3 regions of the Micromonospora sp. 050-3 genome follow, and region 3 is predicted to be linked to each of the others. Evidence: riboswitches for the same ligand, from Rfam matches in the RefSeq annotation. Region 3 holds a riboswitch; each other region holds the start of a gene.

Region 1 (7,006 bases), 810 kb from region 3:
GCTCCTCACCGAGCTGAACCTCACCTGACACCGTCACCGGCGATCGGAGGGCGGTGCACGACCGCCCTCCGGCCACCGGCAGCTCCGCGCGTGGAACGACCATCGTCACTTCTGCAACATGATCGATGCGGCGTTCGCCACAACACCGGCACCACAAGTCCATGATCGGCGAGACTGAACCACCTCTTCCACGCGATGGTCCTCAGGGGCAACGCGTGTGTCGCCGCCTAGAAGTCGTCGTCGAAGGCGACAGTGCCGGTCACCCCGACCTGGTACGCCGACACCCGCCGCTCGAAGAAGTTGGACAGCTCCTGCACGTCCTGCAACTCCATGAAGCCGAACGGGTTGCTCGACCCGTAGTGCGGCGCGATGCCGAGCTGGGCGAGGCGGCGGTCGGCGACGTGCTGGAGGTACTCCCGCATGTCGGCCAACGTCAGACCGGGCACACCGCGGCCCACCAGGTCCTCGGCGAACTGCACCTCACACTCGACGGCCTCGGTGAGCATCCGGCGAACCTGATCGGCGAGGTCGTCGTCGAACAGGTCCGGCTCCTCGGCACGGACGGTGTCGACGACGTCGAACGCGAACGCCATGTGCATGGACTCATCGCGGAACACCCAGTTGGTGCCCGAGGCGAGGCCGTGCAGCAGGCCGCGGGAGCGCAGGAAGTAGACGTACGCGAACGCGCCGTAGAAGAACAAGCCCTCGATGCAGGCGGCGAAGCAGATCAGGTTGAGCAGGAACGTCCGTCGGTCCTCGCGGGACCGCAGCTCCCGCAAGTTGTCCAGGGAGTCGATCCAGCGGAAGCAGAACTCGGCCTTACGACGGATCGAGGGGATGTTCTCGATGGCCGCGAAGGCCTCGAAGCGCTCGGCCTCGTCGGGCACGTACGTGTCGAGCAGGTTGAGGTAGAACTGGACGTGCACGGCCTCCTCGAACAGCTGGCGGGACAGGTAGAGGCGGCCCTCCGGGCTGTTGACGTGCTGGTAGAGGTTGAGCACCAGGTTGTTGGCGACGATCGTGTCACCGGTGGCGAAGAACGCCACCAGGCGGCTGACCAGGTGCCGTTCCGCCGGCGACAGCTTGTCCAGGTCGGCGAGGTCGGCGTGCAGGTCGACCTCCTCGACCGTCCAGGTGTTGCGGATCGCGTCGCGGAACCTGTCGAAGAAGTGCGGGTAGCGCATCGGGCGCAGAGTGAGGTCCATCCCGGGGTCGAGCAGCATGTGCGTGGTCCTCGTGTCGGTGGTGCTGGCGTCGGTGGTGCCGGCGTCGGTGATGGCTTCGGCGGGGGTCACTGGCAGGCCTCGCACGACTCGGGGTTCTCGAGCGAGCAGGCCAACGCCTCCGCGTCGACGACGACGGGTGCGACAGCGCTGACGGTGGCCTGCTGGATCCGCGTCGCGGGGCGCGAGCGCAGGTAGTAGGTGGTCTTCAGCCCGGCCTTCCAGGCGTACAGGTACATCGAGGAGAGCTTGCCGATGGTCGGCGCGGCCAGGAACAGGTTCAGCGACTGGGACTGGTCGATGAACGGGGCGCGGGCGGCGGCCAGGTCGATCAGCGCCCGCTGCGGCAGCTCCCAGGCGGTGCGGAACAGCTCCCGTACCCCGGCCGGCAGCTCGGCGATGTCCTGCACCGACCCCTCCGCCCGCTTGATCGCCGAACGGATCCGCTCGGTCCACAGACCGCGGGCCTTCAGCTCGCGTACCAGAGCGGTGTTGACCTGGAGGAACTCGCCTGACAGGGTCTCGCGCTTGAACAGGTTGGACACCTGCGGCTCGATGCACTCGTAGCATCCGGCGATCGAGGCGATGGTCGCGGTCGGCGCGACCGCCACCAGCAGCGAGTTGCGCAGCCCGTACGCCTCGACCCGGTCGCGCAGCGCGTCCCACCGCGCGGTCTGCATACCCTCGACACCCCACAGGTCGGGCTGGAGCTGGCCCCGCGCGGCCCGGGTCTGCGGGTACGCCGGGTGCGCGCCGAAGTCGCGCGCCAGGTCGGCGGAGGTCTCCAGCGCGGTCAGGTACAACTCCTCGCTGATCCGGGTGGACAGCTCCCGCGCCGCCGGCGAGTCGAACGGCAGCCGCAGCGCGAAGAAGACGTCCTGTAGGCCCATCAGCCCGAGCCCGACCGGCCGCCAGCGGGGGTTGCTCGCCGCCGCCTGCGCGGTCGGGTAGTAGTTGATGTCGATGACCCGGTCGAGGAAGGTCACAGCGGTCCGCACCGTGGCGCGCAGCCGCTCCCAGTCGATGCCGCCGGCGGTGAGGTGGGCGGCGAGGTTCACCGAGCCGAGGTTGCACACCGCGGTCTCGGCGTCGCTGGACACTTCGACGATCTCGGTGCAGAGGTTGGACAGGTGCACCACGTTGCCCGGCTCGGCGGTCTGGTTGCAGAGCCGGTTGGCGGCGTCCTTGAAGGTCATCCAGCCGTTGCCGGTCTGGGCGAGGGTCCGCATCATTTTCCCGTACAGCTCCCGCGCCGGGACCTGCCGCACGTAGCGCCCCTGCGCCTCGGCCTCCCGGTACGCGGCGTCGAACCGCTCCCCCCACAGGTCGGGCAGCTCGGGCACCTCGTGCGGGTCGAACAGCGACCACAGCTCGTCGGCCTCGACCCGGCGCATGAACTCGTCCGGGATCCAGTTGGCCAGGTTGAGGTTGTGGGCGCGGCGGGCGTCCTCGCCGGTGTTGTCCCGCAGTTGCAGGAACTCCTCGATGTCCGGGTGCCACGGCTCCAGGTAGACGCAGGCCGCGCCCTTGCGCCGGCCACCCTGGTTCACCGCGGCGACGCTCGCGTCCAGCGTGCGCAGCCACGGCACGATTCCGTTGGACTGCCCGTTCGTGCCCCGGATCAGCGCGCCGCGGGAGCGGACCCGGGAGTACGCGATGCCGATGCCACCGGCGAACTTGGACAGGTTGGCGACCTGGGCGTACCGCTGGTAGATCGAGTCCAGCTCGTCGAGCGGAGAGTCGACCAGGTAGCAGGAGGACATCTGGGTGTGCCGGGTACCGGAGTTGAACAGGGTCGGTGAGCTGGGCAGGTAGGCCAGGCTGGACATCAGCCGGTAGAAGTCGACAGCCTCGTCGGCCGTCCGGGACAGGCCGCAGGCCACCCGAAGCAGCCAGTACTGCGGGGTCTCCAACACCAGGCGGCTGGTGGGGTGGCGCAGCAGGTAGCGGTCGTACACAGTGCGCAGGCCGAAGTACTCGAACCGGCGGTCGCCGTCCGGGTCGATGGCGTGGTCGAGCGTCGCGGCGTGTGCGGCGACGAACGCGGCGGTGTCGTCACCGATCAGGCCCTCGGCGTGGCCGGCCCGGATCGCCGCGCTGAACGAGGTGATGCCCTGTCGACGCACCTCCTTGTCGACGTAGCCGGCCAGCAGCCGCGCGGCGAGGCGTGAGTACTGCGGCTCCTCACCGATCATCTCGGCGGCGGTCTGGATGGACAGGCGGTCCAGTTCGGCGGTGGTTGCACCGTCGTAGAGGCCGCTGATGGTGCGGGTGGCCACCCGCATCGGGTCGACGTCGGTGAGGTCGTCGGCCCACCGCTCGACCGCCCGGACGATCTTGTTCACGTCCACGGGTTCGGTGCCGCCGTCGCGCTTGCGGACCTGCATCGGCGCCCGCCGCACTGCCGCGTCGCCGCTGGCCGGGACTACCTCGGTGACTGTCACCACTCGCTCCTCGGAGTTCGAGACCTGGTGGCCCGGACGCGAGGAGACAGACACCGACGGACGCCACGCCAGCCCGGCGTGGGTCAGGTGGCGTCAGCCGTCCCACGCGGCCTCGGACCGCCGCCCACCCGGGTGCGGGTACGCGGCGCGCTGGCAGGTCTTCGGACTCGCGGGCACGACCGGGCTCGCCGGTCTCCTACTGGCCGTCGCTTCCCAGGCCGATTGGTGGCCCAGTGCTGATGACGGCGGTCGTTCCCACTCACCGCTGCGGGACAGTCCCGGATTTCCACCGGGTTCCCTGTTGCCTCGACCGCTCCGGATGAGCGGCCGAACCAGCTGCGCTCGACACCATATATAGGGACGCAGTCGTTGTCACACCCCACATGTCGGTCTCGGGCGTGTCGGCGCCGACTCGGTGACCACCGTCACCAACCCGGCCGTCAAAGGGCACTATGGACGGCAACGCGGATCGACGCGACCCGCCAAACATCATATGTCTACGGGCCTGCAGTGATCGACATCGTTGACGCGCCGAGACGACCCTCCGTATACTCCCAGTGATCATCTGATCTTTAGCCTAGCCGGGCGAGGAGCGCATGCCGCAGATCACCGCCGTCACCGTCGAAGACGTCCGCTTCCCCACCTCCCTGACCGCTGACGGGTCAGACGCCATGAACAAGGACGGCGACTACTCGGCGGCCTACGTCATCCTGCACACCGACGGCGTCGACGGCGTGGGCGCGCCACTCGCGGGGCACGGCCTGACCTTCACCATCGGTCGCGGCAACGACATCGTCGCGGCAGCGGCAGTCCACCAGGCACAGCTCCTGGTCGGCCTGGACGTGGCGACGATGGCAGCGGACATGGGCGCGGTCTACCGCCTCCTCACCTCCGACTCGCAGCTGCGCTGGCTCGGTCCCGAGAAGGGTGTCGTCCACCTGTCCCTCGCCGCCGTGTTGAACGCGTCATGGGACCTGGTCGCCCGGGTCGCCGACAAGCCGCTGTGGCGGCTGCTCGTCGACATGACCCCCGAGCAACTCGTCGACATCGCGGACCTGCGCTACCTGTCCGACGCGCTGACCCGCGACGAAGCACTGGCCATCCTGCGGGCCAAGGAGAGCACGAAGGCCACCCGCCTCGCCGAGCTCGACCGCACCGGCTACCCCGCCTACACCACCTCCGCGGGCTGGCTCGGCTACGGCGACGACAAGCTGCGCCGGCTGTGCCAGGAGGCGGTGGACACCGGCTACGGCTACGTCAAGCTCAAGGTGGGCGCCAACCTCGACGACGACATCCGCCGATGCGCGATCGCGCGGGAGATCCTTGGGCCGGATCGCAACCTGATGATCGACGCCAACCAGGTGTGGGACGTCGGTCAGGCCATCGACTGGGTCACCGCCCTCGCCCAGTTCACGCCACTGTGGATCGAGGAACCGACCAGCCCCGACGACATCCTGGGCCACGCGGCCGTCCGCCGCGCGGTCGCTCCGATCGGCGTCGCCACCGGCGAACACTGCCACAACCGGGTGATGTTCAAGCAGCTGTTCCAGGCCGAGGCCATCGACTTCTGCCAACTCGACACCGGCAGGTTAGCCAGCATCAACGAGATCGTCGCCGTGCTGCTGCTCGCCGCGAAGTTCGACGTCCCGGTGTGCCCGCACGCCGGCGGTGTCGGGCTGTGCGAGATGGTCCAACACGTGTCGGTGCTCGACTACGTCGCGATCTCGGGGGACCTCACCAACCGGGTCACCGAGTTCGTCGACCACCTGCACGAGCACTTCACCGATCCCTGCATCATCCGGGACACCGGTTCCGGCAGCGGATACGTCCTGCCCAGCCAGCCCGGCTACTCCACTCGGATGCGCCAGGAGTCGGTGGCGCTCTACCGGTTTCCCGACGGCCACTACTGGGGCGCGACAGACCCGACTACCGTGTCATCTCCGGAGCCGTACATGATCGCGGGTGGGAAGGCCACCCTCGCCGGCCGTTAGGGGGCAACTGCTGGTGACACCCCAGGCATCTGTGGCGCTCTTTGAAACGCTGATGACCAGATGAACCTGACGGAATGGGCGGCGTCGCAGGGTGTCTCGTCCATCCCCGCACGACGGCAGCACGGGGGCAGGGCCGCTGCCCGTTCCCACCTACAGTCTCGGTCGGCTCATCATGGTCGGCGAACCGCTCGCCCCGACGATCGCGGACCGCGATCGGTTCGTGGTGCAAGCGTCTGTTCCGCTGACCAAGAGCCCGGCCTCGACCAGTCGGGCGCCCGAGTCGCCGTCGGGGCCGCGGGGCAGCGTCTTGTCGCGGATCGGGTGGGGACCGAGGCCGGCTCGAGGCTCAACCGGCATCGCAAGAAGTTCCTCGCGCTGCTGCAGGACCCGAGTGTGTTAACGGTCGTGGTCGAGCATCGGAACAGGTTCGCTTGCTTCGGGGTCGAATATGTGGAGGCGGCGCTGGCCGCGCAGGGTCGCCGACTGCTGGTGGTGAACCCCGCCGCAATGGACGACAACCTCGTCCGGGACGTCACCGACATCCTCACGTCGCTGCGCACCCGCCTCTACGGACGCCGCGCGGCGGCGAAGCCTCCCCACTATGCCGTTGAGGCCGCCACCAAGGTCGAGTCGTGAAGTTGGTTCAGGCGTACCAGTTCGCCCTCGACCTGACTCCCGCGCAGGAACGGACGCTGCTCGCGCACGCCGGGGCGGCGCGAGTAGCCCACAACTGGGCGCTCGCCCGGGTGAAAGCGGTCATGAATCAGCGAGCCGCCGAACGCACCTACGATGTTCCCTACGAAGCCCTCACTCCAGCGGTGGGTTGGTCGTTGCCCGCGTTGCGGAAGGCGTGGAACGCCGCGAAGCAGGATGTAGCACCGTGGTGGCGGCAGTGCTCGAAGGAAGCCTTCAACACTGGACTGGACGCGCTCGCGCGCGCGCTCAAGAACTGGTCAGATTCTCGCAGCGGCAGGCGGGCTGGCCGCCCGATCGGTTTCCCCCGCTTCAAGTCACGTCGCCACGCTACTGCGTCAGTGCGTTTCACTACCGGCGCCATTCGGGTTGAGCCCGACCGGATGCATGTGGTGCTACCCAGGCTGGGCCGGTTGAAGCTGCACGAGTCCGCCCGCAAGCTCGCCCGGCGTTTGGACAACGGCACCGCCCGGATCATGTCCGCCACAGCCCGGCGTGGCGGCGGGCGTTGGCACGTCTCGTTCACCGTCGAGGTCGAGCGCGCTGAACGGCCAGCCGCCCGACCGGATTCCGTGGTCGGCGTCGATGTCGGAATCAAGCACCTCGCCGTCCTCTCCACTGGCGAACTGGTCGATAACCCGCGCCACTTGGATGC
Region 2 (7,006 bases), 690 kb from region 3:
ACTACGCCGGCCTGACCAGCGCCGGACCACACGACTTCGTCGCCACGTTCTCCCAACCCGACCCGGTGGCGTCCCCGCGCGTCGCCGCCGTACGGGTCCGGGACGCCAACCGATAGCCGCGTTGTGGCTGGCCGTGGGCCGGGCGGGACCGGAAACCGGTCCGGTCCGGCCCTACCGGTTGATGCCCGGCCCGGGCCGCTGGCCGAGGGCACTAGTACTGCAACGGCAGTAGGCGAATCGAGTTCGGCTCGCGTTCGTTGGTCTGCCTGTGACCGACGTTGATGTCGATCAGTGGCATGGGGAGTTGGACCGGTTGCATGCTCGGATCGGGCCTCGGTTTCGCCGCTCGGAGCCGCGGCGGCGGGCGCGGCAGTACCTGTGCGGGCTGGTCTCCGGCCTGGGCCGTAAGAACGGCTGGACCCTCGCGGAGCAGGCCGGGGACGTGTCGCCGGACGGGATGCAAAGGTTGTTGCGGTGGGCGGACTGGGACATCGACGCGGTCCGTGACGACGTGCGGAACTACGTGGTCGAGCACCTCGGCGACCCGGCCGCAGTGCTGATCGTGGACGACACCGGGTTCCTGAAGAAGGGCACCCGGTCGGCCGGGGTGCAGCGCCAGTACTCCGGCACCGCCGGGCGGACGGAGAACTGCCAGGTCGGGACGTTCCTGGCCTACCGCTCCGCGAAAGGCCACGCACTGATCGACCGGCAGCTCTACCTTCCGGCGTCGTGGACCGATGACCGGGACCGGTGCCGAGCGGCGGGGATCCCGGACGAGGTGCAGTTCGCCACGAAGGTCCAGATGGCCCGGAAGATGCTGGCCCGCGCCTTCGATGCCGGGGTGCCGGTCGGGTGGGTGACGATGGACGAGGCCTACGGGCAGTCGAAATCCCTGCGGGTCTGGTTGGAACAGCGGGATGTGGGTTATGTGGTCGCGACCCGCCGCAACGACGACATGATCACCACCAACATGGGCACCGCCCGCGCCGACCCGTTGCAGTACTAGAGACTGCGGAGCCTTGGTCCTGGGCTGCCGTCCTGGCTCAAGTGTTACGGCGAGGCAAGATAGCGCCCGAACGCTTCCTGCCCGTCAGGGATGAAGCGCCGATGCTGAACGGCTTGCCGCAGCTCGCCCTTTGTCATCCAGCCGAGCCAGGCCACCTCCTGGGGTCAGGATCTACCTCGCCGGTGATGACGGCCTCATGAACGCCGAGCCAGTACGGGCCGACCTCGCCTTGACATAGGAACTTGAACATGAAGCGCACCGCCACGTGGACGCCCAGCTCCTCGGCCAACTCCCGAGCAGCGGCCGCCTGATACGACTCACCGACATCCACGGCCCCGCCGAAGCTCACCTCGTAGTAGCCGGGGAATCTGGACAGGCCCTCAGCGCGCCGATACACCAGAACCCGGCCCTGCTGATCTCGGCAAATGGTCGTCGCGATGCGGTGCAGCCAGCCGCGACGGACGGCCTCGCCTCGGTCCACCACTCCCAGCACCCGGTCCTGATCATCGACCCGCTCCACGAGCTCATTCACAACGCACACAATCCCAGATTCGGGTCGTAGTGCGGGCCGCAGGATATTGGGAAGCGACCGCGTCGCTGGGAGCCGATGGGCTGGATGCGGGCGGGCAGCCCTTAGACCGCTTGCGCCATCCCATCTGCCGTCGACCCGCCATCCTGGGGAGCGGGCCGCCGCCCGGCCCGCAACGTCAAGACCACCTTGACGCACGGTCGAACGTTGGCGGGTCAGGCGGCGGTCTGCTCGGCTTGCCCGGGTCGCCGGCTGGCGGGATGGCCCGCGCAACCACCCACAGACCGCAATTCGCCGACGGTGTTGCAACCCGCGTCAGTCGTCTTCGGCGCCGTCGAGCAGCGCGCGTCGCAGCGCCAGTCGGTGCTTCCGGCGGATCTCCGCCTCCCGGTACCGTCGGCGGTCCCCATCGGTCTCCGGTAGCAGCGGCGGCACCGTCCGAGGCTGGCCGTCGTCGTCGATGGCGACCATGACCAGGTGGGCGGTGGCCACGTCGGTGGGTGGCACCGCACGGTCCCACCGGTCGGCGGTCACCTTGACGGCCACCTCCATCGAGCTGCGGCCGGCCCAGGTGATCCGGGCGTCGACGTGCACCACGTCGCCGACCCGCACCGCGCGGAGGAACGCCGTCTCGTCGATGGCGGCGGTCACCGCCGGCCCGTCGGAGTGCCGGGCAGCGACCACACCGGCGACGGAGTCGATGAGGTTGAGGATCCGGCCGCCGTGCACCGTACCCATCAGGTTGGTGTGGTGCTGGTCCATGATCTGCGAAAGGGTCAGGTGCGACGCCGACGGTGCTCGGCCGGCGATGGTGGTGGTGTCGTGCACAGCGGTAGTCCGTCCCTCGGGAAACCACACCACCGGACTGCGGGCACGCGCTGACGAGGACGCCACCGCGTAGACGACGCGGCAGGTCACCCGCTCAGCCCACCCGCGAGGCCGACGGCAGCGCACACGGTTGTGTACGCGGCGCCGGCAGGTCTTCGGACTCGCGGGCCTGACCGGTCGCGCCGGTCCCCTACTGGCCGTCGCTTCCCAGGCCACTGGCCCAGTGCTGATGACGGCGGTCGTTCCCACTCACCGCTGCGGGGCAGCCCCGGATTCTCACCGGGTTCCCTCTTACGACGCCCAGCCGGTCACGACGGGGCGAACCAGCGCCGTCGGCGAGCATAGCTGGCCAGGGAATGTGTCCACCCGGGGCGTCCTGCCGCGGCGACGGATGGCCTGATCGTCAACTTTTGTCATCTGAGGAAGAAGATCGTCACCTCTTGAAAAAAGTCTCGCGAGGGTGAGGATATCCAGATGCGTCGTCTCCCCCAGACTTGCGGGCGGGTGTTCTCGGGCCTCCTCGCGTTCCTCCTCGCCTCGGCGGTCGCCCTCCTCGCGTCCGCCCAACCCGCCGCAGCGCACGGGACCCTCGCCATGTCCACACCGGCGAGCGGCGCAACCGTGCGCGAGTCGTTGACCGAGGTGCGGCTGTTCTTCACCGAGAAGGCCGCCGCCAACGCGTTCTTCACGATCACCGCCCCGGGCGGCACCCGGGTCGACAACGGCTGGTCGTACGGGGAGCCGAAGCCGCTGGACAAGCCGGTGCGCGAGTACTTCCTGGTCAACGGGCAGTTCGAGCCACGGGAATACACGACGGGGTTCCCGGCGGTGGTGTCCGTCGCCCACCTGCCCGCCAAGGGCCAGTACTCGGTGAGCTACCTGTCGGTCGCCTCGGACGGCGACACCGTGCGGGGCACCCAGACCTTCCGCTACGACGGGCCGGTGACGGCAGCGCCGAAGGGGTGGAGCCCGCCGTCGACCCAACCGGACCCGGCGTTGGTGGCCGCCACCGAGCAGCACAACTCCGGGCAGGCCTCGGCGGTGCCGACCACAGCTGACGATCCGTCGACCCCGCCGGCCGCGGCGGCACCGTCGACCGGGTCGACCGAGGAGAGCGGTCCCGGGGCACTGGCCTGGGCCGGCTGGGCGGCGGCGGTCGCGGCGGTCGGGGCGGTGGCCGGGTTCGTCGTCTGGCGTCGCCGATCTGCCGGCACACCCGCCGGCCGGGGCCGTACCTCGGCGGCGAGCTCCGGTCGACGCGGCGGTGGCGCCCGTACCACGAACAGGGCCGGCACTGGCAGGACCGTCGGCGGCAAGGCTGCCGGGGACAAGACCGTCGGGGACAAGACCGTCGGGGGCAAGGCCGGCGCTGGCAAGACCGTCGGGGGCAAGGTCGGCGCGGCAACCGGCGTCGTCGCGCGTACCGCGAGCGACAAGCGGCGGCCCGCCACCGTGCCCGCGGCGCGCAAGGGCAACACGGTCGTCACGGCCCGCACGGGCGTTACTGTCGATCCGACGTCGACCGATCAGGTGACCGAGGCCCACGCCAGCACGGACGGCGAGCTGACGGTCGACCCCGGACCACGGCCCGACACGGACCTCGCCGCCGCGACGCCTGGGTCCCGGTTGAGCAACACCCACCTGGCGCTGCTCGTCGGCGGGCTGGTGCTGGCCCTGCTGGCCGGGTTCGGGTTGGCCCGTATCGGCACCGCCGACGAGAGTCCGGCGACCGGCAATGCACGACCGTCGGCCGGTGGACCGCCCGACTCGGGCCAGGTGGGCTCCGCGACCGACGGGCACCAACACCCGGCCGGTACGGGGCCGCACACGCATCGGGGTGACGACGCGACGGGCGCGACGCTGGCGACCGGGACGACGGTCAGCGCCGGTGGGTACACCCTGCAACCGCTGGAGCGGTCCCAACCCCCTGGTGTACGCGCCGACTACCGGTTCCGCATCGTCGGGACCGACCGGCAGCCGGCAACGACCTTCGCGGTCGTACACGACAAGCCGTTGCACCTGATCGTGGTGGGCCGCGACCTGACCGGCTACCAGCACCTGCACCCGACGATGGCGCCCGACGGCACCTGGAGCGTCCCCCTGACGCTGGCCCGACCCGGCGGCTACCGCGTCTTCGCCGACTTCTCCGTCACCGCGGCCGACGGCAAGCAGCAGCCTCTCGTGCTGGGTGTTGACCACATCGTGCCCGGCGCGCACAGCCCGACCGCGCTGCCGCCAGCGCAGGCGCAGGCGACGGCTGGTCCGTACGCGGTGTCGATGACCGGCACCCCGACGGTGGGGGTGACGGCGCCGATCCACTTCCAGGTCAACGGCGCCGACACGGCCACGCCCGCGCAGTTGGAGCGGTACCTGGGCGCGTACGGGCACCTGGTCGTCGTTCGTGAGGGCGACCTCGGCTACGTGCACGTCCACCCTGAGCAGGAGCTGGTCGACGGGACTGTCAAGTTCTGGCTGACCGCGCCGAGTTCAGGCCGGTACCGAGCCTTCTTCGACTTCCAGGTCGCCGGCACTGTGCACACCGGGGAGTTCACGATCAACGTGCCCTGAGTCCGGAACTTTCTCCCAGCTGCGGCCGACCAACCTCCCAGCAGCAACCATCGGAGGAAGAACACATGCGCACCACCAGCCCGAACGCTTCACGCCGCCGGTCGGCCGCCATCCTCGCCGCCGCGATCCTGACGGTGAGCGCCGCCGGCTGCGGCTCGTCCGACTCCCCGTCGACAGCGCAGGCGGGCCCGTCCGCGTCGGCCTCGGCCAACCCGGACGCTGGTGTGCTCGGCATTCGTGACCCGTGGGTGAAGGCGGCTGACAAGGGCATGACGGCGGCCTTCGGGACGCTGGTCAACGACGGCGACACCGATGTCACGGTGACGAGTGCCACGACCTCCCTGTCGCCGATGGAGCTGCACGAGATGGCGATGAAGGACGGCAAGATGGTCATGCAGCAGAAGCAGGGCGGCATCGTGATCAAGGCCAAGAGCACGCACGCCTTGGAGCCCGGGGGCGACCACCTCATGCTGATGAACCTCACCAAGCCTGTTCAGGCCGGCGACGAGTTGACAGTCACCCTGACCTTCGCCGACGGCAAGACCCAGGAGTTCCGCGCGGTGGCCAAGCCGTTCACCGGCGCGCAGGAGAGCTACGCCCCCGGGCACGGCGAGCCCATGCCCGGCATGAGCCCCACTCCGGGGACGAGCATGAGCCCGGCATCGTGACGCAGACACCACAGGTCCGGCCGGTGAGCAGGCGCGGCCTGCTCACCGGTGGAGCCCTGGCCGCCGGCGGAGCACTGGCCGGCGGTGCCGCGATCGCCGCCACCCGTGTCGGAAGGACCGGACCACCGTCGGCGACGGCCGCCGACACGACGCCCGTGGCGACCGTCGGCGGCCTGGTCGAGCCGTTCCACGGCGCCCGGCAGGCCGGGGTGGCCACCGAACCGCAGGCGCACGCGTCGTTCGTGGCGCTCACAGTGCGGGCCGGCGTCGACCGGGCCGCACTGGGTCGGATGTTGCGGTTGCTCACCGACGACGCCGCCCGGCTCACCCAGGGCCGACCCGCGCTGGCCGACACCGAGGCCGAACTCGGGCTGCTGCCGGCACGGTTGACAGTGACCTTCGGCTTCGGGCCCGGCCTCTACCGGGCGGCCGGCGTCGACGACCGCCGGCCGACATCGGTCACCGACCTGCCGTCGTTCCGCATCGACCGGCTCCAGCCGGCCTGGTCCGGCGGCGATCTGCTGCTCCAGATCTGCGCGGACGACGCGATCTCCGTCGCCCACGCCCAGCGGGTCCTGATCAAGGACAGCCGACCGTTCGCCACTGTGCGGTGGGTCCAGCAGGGCTTCCGGCGCAGCCCCGGCGTCGAGCCGGGCGGCCACACCCAGCGCAACCTGTTCGGTCAGCTCGACGGCACCGCCAACCCCAAACCCGGCGCGCCCATGGACACCGCGCTCTGGGTCCCGGACGGCCCGGCGTGGCTGCGCGACAGCACCACAGTGGTGCTCCGGCGGATCAGCATGAACATGGAGACGTGGGACCTGCTCGGCCGGACCGACCGCGAACTCGCCGTCGGGCGACGGCTCGACACCGGCGCCCCGCTCACCGGCACCGCCGAACACGACGAGCCCGACTTCGCCGCCACCGACCCGGACGGCCTCACCGTCATCCCCGACTTCTCGCACATGACCCGCGCCCACGTCACCGACGACCGGCTGAAGATCCTGCGCCGGCCCTACAACTACGACGGGGTGCCGACAGCTGAGGGTCACGCCGACACCGGCTTGATCTTCACGTCCTACCAGGCCGACATCGCCCGGCAGTACCTGCCGATCCAGCGCCGGCTGGCCGACCGGGACCTGCTCAACGAGTGGACCACGCCGATCGGGTCCGCCGTCTTCGCCATCCCGCCCGGATGTCCATCGGGCGGTTGGATCGGCGAGCAGGTGCTCGGATGACCACGCCGACCCGGAGTTTCGTCATGACCGTACCGTCGTCCCGGCCCACTGCCGTCCGGCTCGGCGCGGCGGTGCTCGCCGTCCTCGTGGCGGTCCTCATCCCGGCCAGCCCGGCCTGGGCGCACAACTCGCTCAAGACGGCCACGCCCGCTCGGGACGCGACGCTGTC
Region 3 (7,006 bases):
CAGCGAGTCGGCGAGGGCCACCCCGACATCCCAGGCATTGCGGCTGGGGATGGCCTTCGGGTCGACGGAGTAGAAGTTGCGGCCGGTGGGCAGCACGTTGACCAGGCCCCGGGTGGGTGAGCCGGACGGGCCGGGCGGCACGAACCTGCCGTCCAGCGCCCCGAGGGTGTTTGTCAGCTCGTCGGTGGTCCGGTCCAGTCGGGGCACCAGCTCGGTGGCGGCGAAGTGCAGCACCGCGGCGACGTCCGGGATCGACTGGCCGGTCACCTCCGCCACCACGGCGTCGACCGCGTCCACGACCCAGTCCAGGGTCTCCATGCCGATGACCAGCCGCCGCGCGAGGGCCTCGATGAGGTCGATCGCGTCGGCGGCGGTGCCGGCCGGCCCGTCCACCACGTCGGTCAGCGCCGCAGGCAGCGCCAGTCGCTGTCCCGGCGACGCGAGCAACTCCTGCTCGTCGAGGGAGTACGCGACAGCGAGGGCCTGTCGCAGGCCGGGCAGGGCGCGGGCGCCGCCCCAGATCTGCGGGGCGCGCAGCACCGCGAGGACGAGGTTGACCCGTGGTTCGCCGGTGGGCGCGTCGGCGAGGATGTGCAGCCCGTCGCGGATCTGCACGTCCTTGACCTCACACAGGTACCCGTCGAGGTGCAGCACGAACTCGTCGAAGTCGTCCGCGTCGGGCATCGCCTCGGCGTGCAGGTCGTGGTGCAGCTCGGCGGCGCGCACGAGGTCCCAGATCTGGGCCCGCACGGTGGGCACCTTGGCCGGGTCGAGGGCCTGCACCGTGGCGTACTCGTCGAGCAGTTGCTCCAGTTTGGCCAGGTCGCCGTAGGTCTCGGCGCGGGCCATCGGCGGGACCAGGTGGTCGACGACCACGGCGTGTGCCCGCCGCTTGGCCTGGGTGCCCTCGCCGGGGTCGTTGACGATGAACGGGTACACCAGCGGCAGGTCGCCGAGGACCGCGTCGGGCGCGCAGTCGGCGGCCAGGCCGAGGCCCTTGCCGGGCAGCCACTCCAGGGTGCCGTGCTTGCCCAGGTGCACCACGGCGTCCGCGCCGAAGCCACCGTCCGCGCCGGGCGCTGTCAACCAGCGGTACGCGGCCAGGTAGTGGTGGCTGGGCGGCAGGTCCGGGTCGTGGTAGATGGCGATCGGGTTCTCCCCGAAGCCACGGGGCGGCTGGATCAGCAGCACCACGTTGCCGAAGCGCAGCCCGGCGAGCACGATGTCGCCACCTTCGGTGTAGAGCTCGCCCGGCGGCTCACCCCAGTGCTCCCGCATCCGCTCGCGCAGCTCGGCCGGGACCTGGTCGAACCAGCGCCGGTACGTCGGCCCCGGTATCCGGGCCTCGGCGGCGGCCAACTGCTCCGGGGTGAGCCACTCCACGTCGTGACCACCGGCGGCGATCAGCGCGTGGATCAGCGCGTCGCCGTCGTCGGGCGGTGGCGCGTCACCCAGGTCGTAGCCGGCCTCGGCCAGCGCGGCGAACAGCCGGACCGCCGAGGCCGGGGTGTCCAACCCGACGGCGTTACCGACCCGGGAGTGCTTGGTGGGGTACGAGCTGAGCACCACTGCGACCCGCTTGTCGGCGTGCGGCACGTACCGCAGCCGGGCATGGCGCACCGCGATCCCGGCGACCCGGGCAGCCCGCTCGGGGTCGGCGGCGTAGACCGATAGCCCGTCGGCGTCGATCTGCTTGAACGAGAACGGCACTGTGACGATCCGGCCGTCGAACTCGGGGATGGCCACCTGCATGGCGGCGTCCAGCGGGGACATCCCGGCGTCGCTGTCGGCCCACTGCGCGCGGGTACTGGTGAGGCAGAGCGCCTGGATGACCGGCACGTCCAGGGCGGCCAGGGCGCCGACGTCCCAGGCGTCCTCGTCGCCGCCACCGGAGGCGTCCGCGGCGACCGCTCCGCCGGCCGCGAGCACGGTGACCAGCAGCGCGTCACAGCGGGCGAAGAGCCCGAGTGGGCCGGCGCCCGTGGTCAGTCCGCGCAGCGAGCCGCAGAAGATCGGCAGCGGGTTGCCGCCGGCTTTGTGGACCGCGTCCGCGAGGACGTCGACGAAGTCGGTGTTGCCGGCGAGGGCGTGCGCCCGGTAGAAGACGATTCCCACTGTGGGCCGGTCCGGGTCGGCGGGGTGTTCGCCGTGCACGCCGTACGCCGGGGTGGGCGTGGGTGCGGCGAACCCCTCGCCGGTGAGCAGCACCGTGTCGGAGAGGAACCGGGCCAACTGCCCCAGGTTGTCCGGGCCGCCCTCCACCAGGTACGCCAGCGCCTGGGTGACGACCCCGGACGGCACTGTGGAGATGGCCATCAGCTCCGCGTCGGGCAGCGCCTCGCCGCCGAGCACCACCGTCGGCACGCCGGTGGCGAGCACCGCGGCGAGGCCGTCCGGCCACGCCTGCCGACCGCCGAGCAGGCGTACGACGACGAGGGCGACCCCGTCGAGCAGGGCGGGCACCTCCTCGGCGGTGACCCGGGCGGGGTTGGCCAACCGGTAGTCGACGCCGCTGGCGCGGGCGGCCAGCAGGTCGGTGTCGGCGGTGGACAGCAGCAGGATGCGCACGGCAGGCTCCGGAGAGTGACGCCCTGGGCCCTCACGGGGGCACACCGGGGCGATGCGGATGGGTACGGCGTCAGCCGGTACGACGGCCCACGCGAACGGCGCACCGACGCGGGCGTCGGGGCCGGTCAGCGCCGGGCGATCAGCTCAGCGGTGCCGGTGGCCGGTGTCCTGGGAGCGCAGCGCCTGGAGCGCAATACGACGATGATCGTCGATGAATGAGACGCCGTGCGTCATCGGGTCCTCCTCGGGTGTCCACGCCCTGGGGTACGTCCCGACGGCCGAAGTATCCTGGCTTCCGGATCGACGCTCTCCCCCGGCCTTCCAACCGCAGACACACGGCCGTGACTCACGAGGGGGGATCGCTCCCCGGTGACAGTGGCGGGACCGCGTCGGAATCGCACCGACTTCCTTCACTGCCGTCAGGCCGCGAATGCTGCCACACCGCCGCGCCGCCGGTCAACGCGGACCCCACCGCCTAGCGGCCACGCTCACCACATTGACCTGCGGAGATATCGGCGTGCGGGGTTGCCTCTGGCCGCTACGACGGGCTGTTGAGCTCGGTGGTCGGTGGAGTGGCCCCCTGGCGGGCAGTGTCTGTCGGCCTGACCTACTGCGCGGCGCGCAACACCGCCGCGATCTGGACGGTATCCAGGTCGACGATCCCACACAACGTTCGCCGCGGCTGTGGATTGGAACGAGTGGAGAGCCCAACCGTGTGAATGGCCTCTTCGATCTTGTCCTCGGCGTCGGCCACGCGCCCTGCCTCGACGTGTCGGTTCTGAACCTCGCCATATGATCCGCCGTGATCAGGTTCGGCCTTGGTTCGATTGTGCCAAGTCACTGGCTTTCTGGGCTGTCGGCCGGCCATACCGCTTCCAGGCCGTGGTCGGTGGCGTACAACAGGTACGGCCGCAACTCGGGGGCGTGTTCCAGGCCGCGGCGCAGCGCGTACAGACGAGCTGACCTCGCCGCCAGGAACGGCTGGACGGCGAGCAGGCCCCTGAGATCCCCGAACCGCCAATCCACACCCAGCAGCTTCCTCGCCCGTACCAGCAGCTGAACTGCGTCGACCGGAACCTTGTCCAGGTAGACGTCGGCGGTTGGCGGCAGGTCCGGCTGCGGGTCGGCGGGCAGGGCGATACCGGAACGCAGCCACACCTCGAACACGGGGGCAACAACAGCGAGGTCGACTTCGCCGAGACCGCCCAGGTCGGTCCAGAACACCGGGCCCCCGCTACCGTCGCACCTGAGAAAGAATCCCCGATCGCCTTCTTGGCCGATCATGAGGTAGCCCGTGAGCCACTCACCGATCCCGTAGGTCGTGTTGCGCTCCAGCAGGGATTCCCGGCAGTACATCACCACCCCATCGGCGACGACGTCGTCAGTGACCGACGCCAACCACCGCTGGTAGGCGGCATCAGTCCGGGAAACAAGCCGCTCGACCATCTCCACCGCGGCCCCCTGCCTGTCGTCACCAACGCGGGCACGCCTGCGCCCGCACCGGCTGGCCTCAACCCGACACCCCAGCAGCCAACACCGTAGTCAGACCCGCACCACAGGGAGTCATCCCCCGTCATGATCTGCTGTCGGTCGAGTCTCAGCGGGCGTGGCGTTCCGGGTGGGCCCGGCTCCAGGTCCGCATCCGTTCCGGGTAGCCGGTACGCGCCGCCTCGTACAGCGGCACCGCGTGCTTGCGGGCGATGGCCCCGGCCGCGCGGGGCGTTCCGGTACGACGACGGATCCACTCGCCGTCGTGGGCGATCGCCATCACTGTGGTGTCCGTCGCGGTCGTTTCCGGTTCCAGGTAGAACTCCACCCCGCGCCGGGTGGCCACGAACGCCTCCAGCGCCGCGAGGTCGTCGCGGGTCGCCTCCCGGTCCAGCTTCGTCGGGGTCGCCTCGGCACCCCGTGACCGCCGATTGAACCAGCTCATGCCCCGCCCCTCTCCTCGACGCCCCTCCAGTGCAGCACCGATTCCTGGCAATACGCTGCACGCCGGATGGGAGAGAGCTGACCCGCGTCGGGATCCGGATGGAACCCGCGGCGGGCGGGCGGTGTCATGAGTGTGATCCAACGGAGGCTCCCCTGGACGACGAGGCACTCGTCACCCGTGCTCGGGCAGGTGACCTGGAGGCGTACAACCTCCTGGTCGCCCGGCACACCGCGTCCGCGTACCGGACCGCGGTGCTGCTCGGCGCCGGCTCGGACTCCGAGGACGTCATCCAGGAGGCGTTTGTGAAGGCGTACCGGAAGCTGTCCCGTTACCGGGGTGACGCGTCCTTCCGGTCGTGGCTGCTCGCGATCGTCGCGAACGAGACCCGCAACCTGCACCGCTCCCGGGGCCGGCGCGACGGGCTCGTCCTACGGGCCGCGGCAGCGGACCCGACGTCCGAGATCGCCGAGGACGACGCGGTCGGCGCGGTCCTCGCCGGGGAGCGCCGGGCGTCGCTGGTGCAGGCGCTGCGGCAACTGCCGGTACGGGACCGCGAGGTGATCGTCTGCCGGTTCTTCCTCGATCTCACCGAGGAGGAGACAGTCGCGGCTCTGGGCTGGCCCCGGGGCACTGTGAAATCGCGCACGTCCCGGGCTCTGGCGAAGCTTCGCGGCCTGCTCGACGGTGCGGAGGTCGGGCATGGATGACCTCGAACGGGAACTGCGCGACCTGTCCGCCTGGCTGGACACCCCCGATCCGCCCGACGTGACCGCCCGCGTCCGCGTACGACTCGGCACGCCCGCGCCCCGGCGGCGCCGGTGGCGGTCGCTCGCCGCAGCGGCGCTCGTCGCCCTGCTGGTGGCGCTGTTGCCGCCGACGCGGACCGCCATCGCCGACGTCGTCACGGGGCTGCTGCGCTTCGCCGGGGTCAGCATCGCCACCTCACCCGCCCCGATGCCGACGCCGCCCGGCGGCACCACGTCGCCGTTGCCCGGGCAGCGGGCCGTCGCCCTGGACGAGGCGCAACGGGCGGTGCGGTTTCCGATCCGACTGCCGGCGATGCTGGGCCCGCCCGAGCAGGTACTGGTCGCCGACCCGGACGCCACGGGCCGGTACCGGGTGGCGACGCTGCTCTACGACGGGGGCGCGCTGCGCGTCGACGCGTTCGACGGTCACCTCGACCTGGCCTTCCACAAGGAGGTCACCCCGCCGGGCGCGAACTGGGTCCAGGTCAACGGCGACTTCGCCGTCTGGGTCGACGGCCCACACGCGCTGTCCTACGTGGACCGGGCGGGCGAGATCCGCAGGGAGACCGCCCGGCTGGCCGGCTCGACCCTGATCTGGCAGGACAACGACGTGAGCTACCGGCTTGAGGGGACCCTCACCAGGACCGAGGCGATCGAGATCGCGCGCTCACTGGGCTAGTACGCGTTCGGGTCCCAATCTGCGAGCTGCTCCATCGGCTGGACGTCGCCGGTGGTTTCCAGGCCGTCGAGCGGGACTCGCTTGTAGAAGTAGAGGACCATTTGGCTCGCTGCGCCTCGCATCGCCATGTCGCCTGGCTCCGCGTCGGCGGCGAGGTCGTCGCAGCGGACGCCGTCGGCGTTGAGGGTCAGGCGCCAGGAGCGGCCCTCGGTCGTGTGCAGGTCGATGGTCGCCGGCTTGAACGGCCAGGGGACGCTCGTCGCCGCGACGGTCGTCAGGAACTCGTCGACGCCCTCGACCGCGACGTCCGTCGGCAGCGGCTGTGCGGCCCCCTGGGTGAGCTGGACGTCGTAGGTGTGGACGGCCAACTCCTGGATCTGGTGTCGGGCCACGGCTCCGCTGGTCTGCGGGGCCTGCGAGCGCCCCCACCAGGTCCAGCAGCCGCGGTCCGGGCCGGCCTTGCGCATCGCGTCGAGCATGAGCTCGGTCGACTCGGCGAGCCAGGCGTCCAGGGCTTCGCGGTCGCGGGGCGCGGTCGGGGCGCCCTTCGGGTCCGTCCTCGCCGGGGGCTCAGCGTCCGGGCCCGCCGCGATGATGCCGGCCTGGCGGCGGCGGCCGTCGCCGAGGTGCTGCGCCAGTTCGCGCAGCGTCCAGCCCGGGCAGGTCGGGACCTGGACGTCAAGGTCGGGGGCGGACGCGATCGCGGCGCGGAACGCGGCCGAGCGGTCGTCGATCAGCCGTAGGACCTCGGGGAATTCCAAAATGCTCTGCACCTCGGTTGTGTATCACTGCGCTCCGGCCACCGGACAGCGAATTTTCGCCAACGGCGACCATGTTCTGACGTACGCCCGAGGGGCAGCAGTGGTTCCTGGCCGGTCAGCCCGGTCTACGAGTCGTCTCGGCCCTGCCAGGTCGTTACACATGCCTCGTTGCCCTCGATATCGGCGAGAACCCAGAAGGCGGGAGCATGGGACGCCGATACAAGTCGGCCACCGGCCGTCAGCGCGGCTTCGATCCGCCGCGGTGCCTCGTCGTGCGGGACACAGATGTCGAAGTGGATGCGATTCCGGTCCGGGCGTG

Evidence for each region. A riboswitch is a leader RNA that binds a small molecule or an ion and turns the genes downstream of it on or off. The one in region 3 is predicted to bind cobalamin.
Region 1: another riboswitch for cobalamin. It lies ahead of ACLJOK_RS13630 (ribonucleoside-diphosphate reductase subunit alpha); the one in region 3 lies ahead of cobN (cobaltochelatase subunit CobN).
Region 2: another riboswitch for cobalamin. It lies ahead of ACLJOK_RS06690 (acyl-CoA thioesterase); the one in region 3 lies ahead of cobN (cobaltochelatase subunit CobN).

What each region holds. Positions count from the first base shown of each region.
Region 1 covers NZ_JAJPVX010000001.1:2,957,821-2,964,826, forward strand. The annotation lists gene ACLJOK_RS13620 (arsenate reductase ArsC) at 1-28, shown strand, start outside; gene ACLJOK_RS13625 (ribonucleotide-diphosphate reductase subunit beta) at 228-1,223, opposite strand; gene ACLJOK_RS13630 (ribonucleoside-diphosphate reductase subunit alpha) at 1,292-3,610, opposite strand; cobalamin riboswitch at 3,802-4,019, opposite strand; gene ACLJOK_RS13635 (enolase C-terminal domain-like protein) at 4,264-5,658, shown strand; partial or broken gene ACLJOK_RS13640 (IS607 family transposase) at 5,719-6,294, shown strand; gene tnpB (IS607 family element RNA-guided endonuclease TnpB) at 6,291-7,006, shown strand, end outside.
Region 2 covers NZ_JAJPVX010000001.1:1,452,914-1,459,919, reverse strand. The annotation lists gene ACLJOK_RS06705 (sialidase family protein) at 1-116, shown strand, start outside; partial or broken gene ACLJOK_RS06700 (IS701 family transposase) at 269-997, shown strand; gene ACLJOK_RS06695 (NUDIX domain-containing protein) at 1,140-1,538, opposite strand; gene ACLJOK_RS06690 (acyl-CoA thioesterase) at 1,851-2,297, opposite strand; cobalamin riboswitch at 2,492-2,706, opposite strand; gene ACLJOK_RS06685 (copper resistance protein CopC) at 2,838-4,931, shown strand; gene ACLJOK_RS06680 (copper chaperone PCu(A)C) at 4,997-5,599, shown strand; gene ACLJOK_RS06675 (Dyp-type peroxidase) at 5,623-6,837, shown strand; gene ACLJOK_RS06670 (copper resistance protein CopC) at 6,834-7,006, shown strand, end outside.
Region 3 covers NZ_JAJPVX010000001.1:2,145,293-2,152,298, reverse strand. The annotation lists gene cobN (cobaltochelatase subunit CobN) at 1-2,568, opposite strand, end outside; cobalamin riboswitch at 2,850-2,979, opposite strand; gene ACLJOK_RS09675 (hypothetical protein) at 3,176-3,322, opposite strand; gene ACLJOK_RS09670 (hypothetical protein) at 3,406-4,020, opposite strand; gene ACLJOK_RS09665 (hypothetical protein) at 4,166-4,501, opposite strand; gene ACLJOK_RS09660 (RNA polymerase sigma factor) at 4,600-5,208, shown strand; gene ACLJOK_RS09655 (hypothetical protein) at 5,201-5,926, shown strand; gene ACLJOK_RS09650 (maleylpyruvate isomerase family mycothiol-dependent enzyme) at 5,923-6,699, opposite strand; gene ACLJOK_RS09645 (VOC family protein) at 6,813-7,006, opposite strand, start outside.